3 regions of the Streptomyces sp. NPDC006283 genome follow, and region 3 is predicted to be linked to each of the others. Evidence: riboswitches for the same ligand, from Rfam matches in the RefSeq annotation. Region 3 holds a riboswitch; each other region holds the start of a gene.

Region 1 (3,264 bases), on a different contig from region 3:
AGCGGGTGGAGGCGATCGCCCGGCAGGTGAACGAGTCCTCCCGGAGTTTCGGCGTGGCGCTGAGTGCGTGCAGCACACCCGCCAAGGGCAGCCCGACGTTCGAACTGCCTCCCGGTGAACTGGAGTTGGGCATCGGCATCCATGGCGAGCCGGGGCGGGAACGCCGCCCGATGATGACCTCGCGGGAGATCGCGGACTTCGCCGTCGACGCCGTGCTGGAGGATCTGCGCCCGTCGGGCCCGGTCATCGCGCTCGTCAACGGAATGGGTGCGACGCCGCTGCTGGAGCTGTACGGCTTCAACGCCGAGGTCCAGCGGGTGCTGGCGGAGCGGGAGGTGCCCGTCGCCCGCACGCTCGTCGGCAACTATGTGACCTCCCTCGACATGGCGGGCGCCTCCGTCACGCTCTGCCAGGTGGACGAGGAGCTGCTCAGGCTGTGGGACGCGCCGGTGCAGACACCGGGGCTGCGCTGGGGGCGGTGAAAAGGCTCCGAACCGTACGCCACACGTCGCATGTCAACGCTCGACAGACCCGACTCACCCCAGGGAGTGCTTGTGCTCGACGCCGAATTCTTCCGCCGCTGGCTGGCCGCCACCGCGGTCACCGTGGACCGGGAGGCGGACCGACTGACCGAGCTGGACTCGGCGATCGGCGACGCCGACCACGGCAGCAATCTCCGGCGCGGTTTCACGGCCGTCGGCGCCGCCCTGGAGAAGGAGCCCCCGCCGACGCCGGGGGCCGTGCTGATGCTGGCCGGGCGGCAGTTGGTGTCGACGGTCGGCGGCGCGTCCGGGCCGCTGTACGGGACACTGCTGCGGCGCACCGGCAAAGCGTTGGGCGACGACGCGCAGGTGAGCCCGGGGCAGTTCGCCGAGGCACTGCGGGTGGGTGTCGCCGCGGTGGCGCAGCTGGGCGGCGCGAAGGCCGGCGACAAGACGATGCTGGACGCCCTCGAGCCGGCGGTGGCGGCGCTCGGTGACAGCACCGAGTCGTTCGCCGCGGCCCGGGATGCGGCGGAGCAGGGAGCGCTGGCGACGGTGCCGATGCAGGCGCGCAAGGGCAGGGCCAGCTACCTCGGCGAGCGCAGCATCGGACACCAGGATCCGGGAGCGACCTCCTCGGCCCTGATGGTGGCCACACTCGCCGAGACGGTGGAGACGGCAGGCGCATGAGCGACGGCAATCAGGTGGGCATCGTGCTGGTCTCGCACAGCGGGGAGGTGGCCGCGGCCGTCGCCGAACTCGCCAAGCAGCTGGCAGGAGGCGGCGGTACGGCTCCCGTGGCCCCGGCGGGCGGCACACCGGACGGCGGCCTCGGCACCAGCTCGGAGCTGATCGTCGCGGCCGCGGAGCAGGTCGACCGTGGCGCGGGCGTCGCGGTCCTCGTCGATCTGGGCAGCGCCGTGCTGACGGTCAAGGCGCTGCTGGCCGAGGGCGACGAACTGCCGGAGGGGACACGGCTGGTGGACGCGCCGTTCCTGGAGGGCGCGGTCGCGGCGGTGGTGACGGCCGGCGCGGGGGGCGATCTGGACGCGGTGGAGGCCGCGGCGGCGGAGGCGTACGGCTACCGAAAACAGTGACGTGTGAGCGGCGCGTGGCCGGGATGTGGTGAACAGCTCACCCGGCCGCGGGCCGGTGCGCCCGTGCGCGGCTTGTGATGTGCCTGGTCGGCGCACTACTGTCACGGGGCCTTGGTGTTCGGGAAACCGGTGCAGTACCGGTGCGGCCCTCGCCACTGTGATCGGGAAGTCCGGTTCCACCCCCTCACGGGGAGCCACTGGGACACCACGCCTGCGCGTGGTGCCCGGGAAGGCGGAGCCCGGACGGCATGACCCGTCAGCCAGGAGACCGGCCGAGGTGCGTTGTCCATCCACGAGGTGCTGGAGAGGGTCTCCCACATCATGCACATAGCCGAGGGCTATCTCCCCCCGCTGCACGCGGCCGCCTGGGGCGCCGCGTCCGCCCCGTTCGTCGTCCACGGCGTACGGGCCCTGACCCGAGAGGTCAGGGCCAATCCCGAATCGACCCTGCTGCTCGGTGCGTCCGGGGCCTTCACGTTCGTCCTGTCGGCGCTGAAGATCCCGTCCGTCACGGGCAGTTGTTCGCATCCGACCGGCACGGGTCTGGGCGCGATCCTGTTCAGACCGCCGATCATGGCGGTACTCGGCACCATCACCCTCCTGTTCCAGGCGCTGTTGCTGGCGCACGGCGGGCTCACCACACTCGGCGCCAACGTCTTCTCGATGGCGATCGTCGGGCCGTGGGCCGGGTACGGGATCTACCGGCTGCTGCGCCGGTTCGACGTACCCCTGATGGTGAGCGTCTTCTTCGGCGCGTTCGTCGCCGACCTGTCCACCTATTGCGTCACCAGCGTCCAGCTGGCACTCGCGTTCCCCGACCCGGGTACCGGTTTCCTGGGCGCGCTCGCCAAGTTCGGCGGGATCTTCGCCATCACACAGCTGCCGCTGGCCGTGAGCGAGGGTCTGCTCACGGTGCTCGTGATGCGGCTGCTCAGCCAGTCCAGCAAGGGCGAGCTCACGCGGCTCGGTGTCCTGGTCCAGGGTGCGAAGAAGGAGGCGGCGGTCCGATGAGCCGTAACGCGAAGATCAACACCTTGCTGCTGCTGATCGTGGCGGCACTGGCCGTGCTGCCACTGGTCCTCGGGCTCGGTGACCACAAGGAGGAGCCGTTCGCCGGCGCCGACGGAGAGGCGGAGGCGGCGATCACGGAGCTCGAGCCGGACTACGAACCGTGGTTCTCGCCGCTGTACGAACCGCCGTCAGGGGAGGTCGAGTCGGCGCTGTTCTCGCTGCAGGCGGCGCTGGGCGCGGGTGTGCTGGCGTACTACTTCGGGCTGCGGAAGGGCCGCCGGCAGGGTGAGGACCGGGCCCTGGGCAAGGAGTCCGGGGCCGCCGGCCGGGACGCGGACAGCACCACTACGGTGTCGTAGCCGCAGATGCTGCCGATCGACGCGGCGGCGCACAGCAGTCGCTGGCGCCGCCGCCACCCGTGCGAAAAGGCGGTCCTCGGGCTCGGCCTGACCGTGACGGCGGTCTGCCTGCCGCCCTGGCCGGGGGCCGTCCTCGTCGCCGCGGCCACCCTGGCCGTACTGCTCGGTCCGGCCGGTGTGGCGCCCCGGCAGTTGTGGCGGGCCTTCCGTATCCCGCTGGGCTTCTGTGTCACCGGCGCCGTGCCGCTGCTGTTCGCGGTGGGCGGCCCGGACGGCCTGGTCTCGGTGGCACCCGGCGGACCGGCGGACGCGGCA
Region 2 (3,264 bases), on a different contig from region 3:
GTATCCGGTGAGCTGTTCGGCGAAGTACTGCACCATGTCGTTGCGTTCGGGCTCGCCGTGCACAAGGACGTCGATGCCAACCTTCTCCTGGAAGGTGAGCACCTCTCGGATCTCGTCCTTGATCCGCTCCTCGTACCCTGCGATGTCGATCCCGCCGGTCCGCAGGTCGGCCCGGGCGGTGCGCAGTTCGGAGGTCTGCGGGAACGAGCCGATGGTCGTCGTGGGCAGGAGCGGCAGGCGCAGGTGCGCGCGCTGGGCGACGGTCCGCTCGGCGTAGGGCTGCGAGCGCCGTCCGTCGGCGTCGGTGACGGCCGCGGTGCGGGCCCGCACCGCGGGATCACTGGTCAGCGCGGATCCGGCCCGGGAGGCCAGATCGGCACGGTTCGCGGCGAGTTCCGCGGCAATGGTGTCGGTGCCCTGGGCAAGACCGCGCGCGAGGACCACGATCTCCTGCGTCTTCTGCCGTGCGAAAGCGAGCCAGCGGGCGATCTGCGGGTCGATGTCGCGTTCGGCGGCGGCGTCCAGCGGGACGTGCAGGAGCGAGCAGGACGCGGAGACGTCCACGCGGTCGGCGAGGCCCAGGAGCGTGCCGAGGGTGGCGAGGGACTGCTCGTAGTCGTTGATCCAGATGTTGCGCCCGTTGACGACACCCGCGACCAGCCGCTTTCCGGGCAGCCCGCCGGCCGCGGCGAGGTCGTCGAGGTTGGCGCTGCCCGATTCGGTGAAGTCGAGCGCGAGGCCCTCGACCGGAGCCTTGGCCAGGACGGTCAGCGCGTCGCCGAGCCGCCCGAAGTACGAGGCGATCAGCAGCTTCGGCCGGTCGGTGGCGGCTCCCAGATGGCGGTAGGCGCGGGCTGCGGCATTCAGCTCGGCCGGGCTGCCTGCCGCCCGCAGGTCGGCGAGCACCTCGGCGTACACGGGAAGGAGCCGGTCGAGCAGGGTGAGCGGTTCGAAGTCCGCGGCCACACCCGGAGCGGGCTTCGCCAGCAGGAGGTAGGTGACCGGGCCGACGAGGACCGGACGTGGGGTGTGTCCGTGCGCGAGGGCTTCCTTCAGCTCGGCGACCTGCTTGGTGGAGTCGGCGGTGAAGACGGCGTCCGGGCCGAGTTCGGGGACCAGGTAGTGGTAATTGGTGTCGAACCACTTGGTCATTTCCAGCGGAGCGACGTCCTGGGTGCCGCGTGCCATCGCGAAGTAGCCGTCCAGGGCGTCGGCGTGGACCGACGCGCGGTGCCGTTCGGGGACAGCGCCGACCATGACACTGGTGTCCAGAACGTGGTCGTAGTACGAGAAATCACCGGTCGGCACCTCGTGGACGCCGGCGTCGGCCAAGTGCTGCCAGTTCGAGCGGCGAAGGTCTGCCGCGGTCTCCCGGAGGGCGTCAGCGCTGACGCGTCCCTTCCAGTAACCCTCGACGGCCTTCTTCAGTTCACGGCTTTGGCCCTGACGGGGGTAGCCGTACACGGTTGCCCGTGCCGCCGCGGCTGCGGACTTCGCTGTCACGGAAATCTCCTTCGCGAGATGACTCCTGAGAATCCCGGGACGGGACACGGACGCGAAGGAATGACCCACCGGGCGGACCGGACGCGCGCCGACGGCGCGGTGCTCCACCTGGTATGCACGCCGACCCGCCCACGAGGTCACCGGGATGTCCGCACGCGATCGGTCGCGTGCGGGCAACGGGCAGGTCTTCGGACTCGCGGGCGCATCTGCCAAGGCAGATTCCTACTGGCCGTCGCTTCCCGGATCCGGCCGGATCCAGTGCGTATGACGGCGGTCGTTCCCACTCACCGCTGCGGGGCAGTCCCGGATTCCCACCGGGTTCCCTCTTACGACGCACCTGCCTGGCGGGCAGGGCGAACCAGCTGCACATGCCAGGTTAGAGGGCGGATGCCTTCCCGGGCATCGCTTTTCACATTCCGGAACGTGACGTCACACACGGATGTGTGCGGTCGGCGAACGTGTGAGGGGCGCGGAACAGATCACCAGTCTGTTCCGCGCCCCTCTCCACAGCAGCCGCAGGCCCCTCAGCCCGCGGCGGACCCGGACCCCTCAGCCCCGGTCGTACGTGTGGAACCCGCGACCGCTCTTGCGGCCGAGAAGCCCCGCCTCCACCATGCGGTGCAGCAGCGGCGGCGGTGCGTACAGGGGTTCCTTGAACTCTTCGTAGAGGGATTCCGCGATGGAGGCGACCGTGTCCAGGCCGATCAGGTCGGCCAGCTTGAGCGGCCCCATCGGGTGCGCGCAGCCCAGCTCCATGCCCGTGTCGACGTCAGCGGCGGTGGCGAAGCCGGACTCGGTCATCCGGATCGCCGACAGGAGATAGGGGACGAGCAGCGCGTTGACGACGAAGCCGGCCCGGTCCTGGGAGTGGACGACCGTCCTGCCCAGGGTGTGCGTGGCGAAGTCCCGTACGACCGCGGCTGTCTCCGGGGTCGTGTGCAGCGAGGAGACGATTTCGACCAGCGGCAGCACGGGGACGGGGTTGAAGAAGTGCAGTCCGATGACACGGTCGGCACGACGGGTGGCCATGCCCAGGCGCATCACCGGGATGGAGGAGGTGTTGCTGGCGAGGATCGCCTCAGGGTCCTCGACGACCTTGTCCAGGCGGGCGAAGATCTCCGTTTTCGCCTCGGTGTCCTCGACGACGGCTTCGATGACGAGCCGGCGGTCTGCCAGATCGTGGAGGCTGCCGGTGAAGACCATCCGCGCCAGGGCGTCCTCTGCGGCGACTTCGTCCAACTTCCCGCGCTTTACAGCTCGTTCGAGCGAGACGGCCACCCGGTCCCGCGCGGCGCGGGCGGCGACGGAGTCGGCCTCGCAGACCACGGTGTCCAGACCGGCGCGGGCGCACACCTCGGCGATGCCCGCGCCCATCTGGCCGCCGCCGACGACCCCTACCCGGTGGATGGCTGTGGTCATGACTGTCCCTCCGGGCGGCGCACGAGGTGGCGGGTGTAGGCATCCGTGGTGAAGAAGTCCGGCAGGTCCCTTGCCAGTGCGGTCCGTTCGAAGATCGCGCGCACTTCGTCGACTGCGGCCCACGGGTATTCCGCGCCGAGGGACGCGAGCTCGTCCTCGAGCAGTTCCAGGACCGTCGCGCGTTCGACGACCCGGTGCCGCAGCCACTGCCAGATCTGGGCTCGGGCGATCTCGGCCGTGGCGGCGTCCTCCATGAGTCCGTCCAGGGCGACGGCTCCTTGCCCGCGCAGCCATGCGGCGAAGTAGCGCAGGGAGACCGCGATGTTGGTCCGCAGGCCCTCC
Region 3 (3,264 bases):
GGCCCCCTTCGCCTTGGTCGGCTCCGTCACGCCTGTGGCGTCGGTGGCGCCGGTCACTTGAACCGGTCCGGGTGGAGTTGGCGGGCCAGGGACTCCACGCCGGAGGGCACCCGGACGCCCAGCACCGTGGACGACAGCGGCAGCACCGCGAACCGCTTGTTCTTGATGGCGGGTACGTCCTTCAGCGCCGGGTTCGCGAGGAGGAACTTCTTCTTGTCCTCGACGGGCTGGTCGCCGTAGTCGTAGATGACGATGACCTCGGGCGCGCGCTCGGCCACCTGCTCGAACGACACGTCACCGAACGCCTTGTCCAGGTCGGCGAAGAGGTTCGCCCCGCCGGCCTGCTTGATCATCTCGTTGCCGATGCCCGCGCCGCCCGCGGTGAAGGCGGTCTTGTCGCCACTGTCGTACACGAAGATGTTCACCGGGGTGACGTCGGCGAGCTTGCCCTTGACCGTGTCCAGCGTGCCGTGGAGCTTCTTCAACTGCCGCTCCGCCCGGTCCGGCACGCCGAAGATCTTCGCCACGTTCCGGATCTCCGCGTCCATCGTGGCCATCGTCACCGGCCCGGACGGGCACTCCTCGATGTTCAGATAGGAATTGACCCCCGCCTTGGAGAGGGCGTCGCGGCTGCGTCCTTCCTTCTCGTCGAAGGTGCTGGCGAAACCGCCGTAGGCGAAGTCCGGTTCGGCTGCCAGCAGCGTCTCGAACGAGGGGTACTCCTTCGCCAGCACCTTGATCCCGCCGTAGGCCTCCTGATACTCCGGGAGGATCCTGTCGTCGAGATAGGAGGTGCCAACCATCGACTTCTCCAGGCCCAGTGCCAGCATGACCTCGGTCGCGTGCTGGTTCATCGACACCGAGCGCTGCGGGGGACGCTGATAGGTCGTCTTCACACCGCAGTTGGACACGGTGACGGGGAATCCCTCGGCAGCGGAGTGGGCCGACGGGGCGTCGTCCCGGTCCGCGGTGGCGCCGCAGCCGGACATCAGCAGGGCCACGGCCATGGTCGACAGCAGGGACATCGGGCGCTTGCCCATCATGTGGCGGATCCTCTCACCGCTGGGGTGGTACTGGACTGTCCGGACAGTGGTCCGGAGGCTGGTCGAAACCGGCGGACTCTCGTCGGAGGACGCTCGGTCGGCCGGGGGGGGTGCGCGGGTCAGCCGACGTCGGGGAGCGGCCCGGACCGGGCGCGCCGAGGCGGGGTGAAGGCGTAGAGCTCGAGGATGTCCGGTGGCGCGGCGACCCCCGGCCCGCCCGCCCGGACCCAGGCGGCGATGTCCTCGGTCGCGGCGGTGTCGTTGACGAGACCGAACCAGGCCGCCCGGCCGCCCGCGGCGCGCCCCTCGGACGAGGGCTGCACGACGATCACGTTCGCCTGGTCGCACACGTCGAGACAGTCGGACACACGAACCGGCGCGTGCTCGGCAAGACGCGCGGTCTGCTCCCCGTGGTCGACCCCGGTCACCTTGGGGCTGCCACAGCAGCAGTCCCGGCACACCACGACCCGGCACGGAACCGGACCGGCCGACGATGGTCTCCTGGGCATCCCGACGAGCCCTCCTCTCCGGGGAAATCCGCCCCAGTCAATTCGAGGAGGCGACCGCGTGAGTCTCCTGGCTCTCGGGTCAACGCTCGTCCCGGCCTTCCCACCCGCATCCGGGCAGTGGTCTGTTCGGGATCCGCTCGCCGATCACAGTGGCGGGACCGCGCCGGATTCACACCGGCTTCCTCGTTCCGCCGTCGCCTATTCGCGGGACATCATGGCAGAAGGACACTCCACGTCATAAGCCCGGGTGCCGGACAGGCCGGAGCGAAGGGGCACGCGCCCCCCGGCGCGGGCGACGCACGCCCCCGCGGGCTCTCGTGCGCTGTGTACCAGCGGGCCGACCCGTGGTCACGCCGAACGGGGCCCGCCGTCTGGTCCCGGCCGACCGCTGCCACGCCCTGACCGTTGGCGTGATGGACCGGACTCCAGCTCAACGGCGTTGATCTGGCCCACTGATCATCATATGGACCGAATGGGCGAAGACCAGGATGCTCCGGCGGTGTTGCCCTCGCAGCCTGGTAGGGATCCTGGGGCCCAGGTGCGCATCCTGGGGCAGCGACTGAGAAGGGAAAATCTGTGCACCGCACTACAAAGGCAGTTCTCATCGGCGCGGCGATCAGCATGCTTTCTGTGGCCGCTTCGGGCACTGCACTCGCCCAGTCCCAGGACGACGGTGTGCGCACCGTGATGTCCTTCACCGTGCACCAGGAGGGTCCGGGCCCCAAGGACGGTCAGGAAGAGGAGCCGAGCGTCGTTGTGCCGACCTGCGTGATCAGTCAGATCGGGACTCAGGAGACGACTTCCGCGCAGTCGAACGCCGCGAACGGAAACAGCGCGGACTCGTCGGTGTCGCAGACGAATGTGTCGGAGAGCAGTCAGTCGCTCAGCCAAGCCCAAGAGGGTACATGCGAGACCGTCAGCGAGCTTTTGACGCAGCTTCAGCAACCCAATCCGTGAGGCGGGCGGTCCGCTGGTTCTTGCTGATGTGACCCGAAGTGGCGCGTGGCTCTCTGGAGGAGTGTTCAGTCGACAGCGAGCTGTGGTCGATGGCTGGTCGTTGCCGCGGGGCTGATGTGCAGCGAGATTTCGGCAGCGTTCACTGATCATCATATGGACCGAATGGGCGAAGACCAGGGTGCTCCGGCGGTGTTGTCCTCGCAGCCTGGTAGGGATCCTGGGGCCCAGGTGCGCATCCTGGGGCAGCGACTGAGAAGGGAAAATCTGTGCACCGCACTACAAAGGCAGTTCTCATCGGCGCGGCGATCAGCATGCTTTCTGTGGCCGCTTCGGGCACTGCACTCGCCCAGTCCCAGGACGACGGTGTGCGCACCGTGAAGTCCCTCACCGCGGACCGGGAGGGTCCGGGCACGAAGAGCGTGGACCCGAAGGACAAGGACCGGAAGGACCGTAAGCCCAAGGGTCAGGACTCGAAGGACAAGGGCTCGAAGGACAAGAGCCCCAAGGACCGGGACGACGAGCAGCCGATCATCATCGTGCCGGCCTGTGTGCTCAATCAGGTGGGAAGTCAGCAGGCGGCCTCGGACCAGGCGAACGCCGCAAATGACAACGAAAGTTCGACGGTGACGCAGGCGAACGCGTCGGAAATCCAGCAGGCGCTTGGCCAGTCCCAATCCGGCACATGCAACTTCATCATCAACCTGGTGGCCGCAGAGGAAGAACTCGTCAATCCGTGAGGCGGTCCGCTGCTCTTT

The links. A riboswitch is a leader RNA that binds a small molecule or an ion and turns the genes downstream of it on or off. The one in region 3 is predicted to bind cobalamin.
Region 1: another riboswitch for cobalamin. It lies ahead of ABZ070_RS31920 (energy-coupling factor ABC transporter permease); the one in region 3 lies ahead of ABZ070_RS13790 ((2Fe-2S) ferredoxin domain-containing protein).
Region 2: another riboswitch for cobalamin. It lies ahead of metE (5-methyltetrahydropteroyltriglutamate--homocysteine S-methyltransferase); the one in region 3 lies ahead of ABZ070_RS13790 ((2Fe-2S) ferredoxin domain-containing protein).

What each region holds. Positions count from the first base shown of each region.
Region 1 is NZ_JBEXRZ010000245.1:297-3,560, reverse strand. It holds gene dhaK (dihydroxyacetone kinase subunit DhaK) at 1-482, shown strand, start outside; gene dhaL (dihydroxyacetone kinase subunit DhaL) at 555-1,172, shown strand; gene ABZ070_RS31925 (PTS fructose transporter subunit IIA) at 1,169-1,579, shown strand; cobalamin riboswitch at 1,651-1,871, shown strand; gene ABZ070_RS31920 (energy-coupling factor ABC transporter permease) at 1,901-2,590, shown strand; gene ABZ070_RS31915 (energy-coupling factor ABC transporter substrate-binding protein) at 2,587-2,949, shown strand; partial or broken gene cbiQ (cobalt ECF transporter T component CbiQ) at 2,956-3,264, shown strand, end outside.
Region 2 is NZ_JBEXRZ010000106.1:9,417-12,680, forward strand. It holds gene metE (5-methyltetrahydropteroyltriglutamate--homocysteine S-methyltransferase) at 1-1,503, opposite strand, end outside; cobalamin riboswitch at 1,665-1,881, opposite strand; gene ABZ070_RS21705 (3-hydroxybutyryl-CoA dehydrogenase) at 2,053-2,922, opposite strand; gene aceB (malate synthase A) at 2,919-3,264, opposite strand, start outside.
Region 3 is NZ_JBEXRZ010000051.1:34,447-37,710, forward strand. It holds gene ABZ070_RS13785 (ABC transporter substrate-binding protein) at 54-1,043, opposite strand; gene ABZ070_RS13790 ((2Fe-2S) ferredoxin domain-containing protein) at 1,163-1,552, opposite strand; cobalamin riboswitch at 1,592-1,782, opposite strand; gene ABZ070_RS13795 (hypothetical protein) at 2,129-2,509, shown strand; gene ABZ070_RS13800 (hypothetical protein) at 2,875-3,246, shown strand.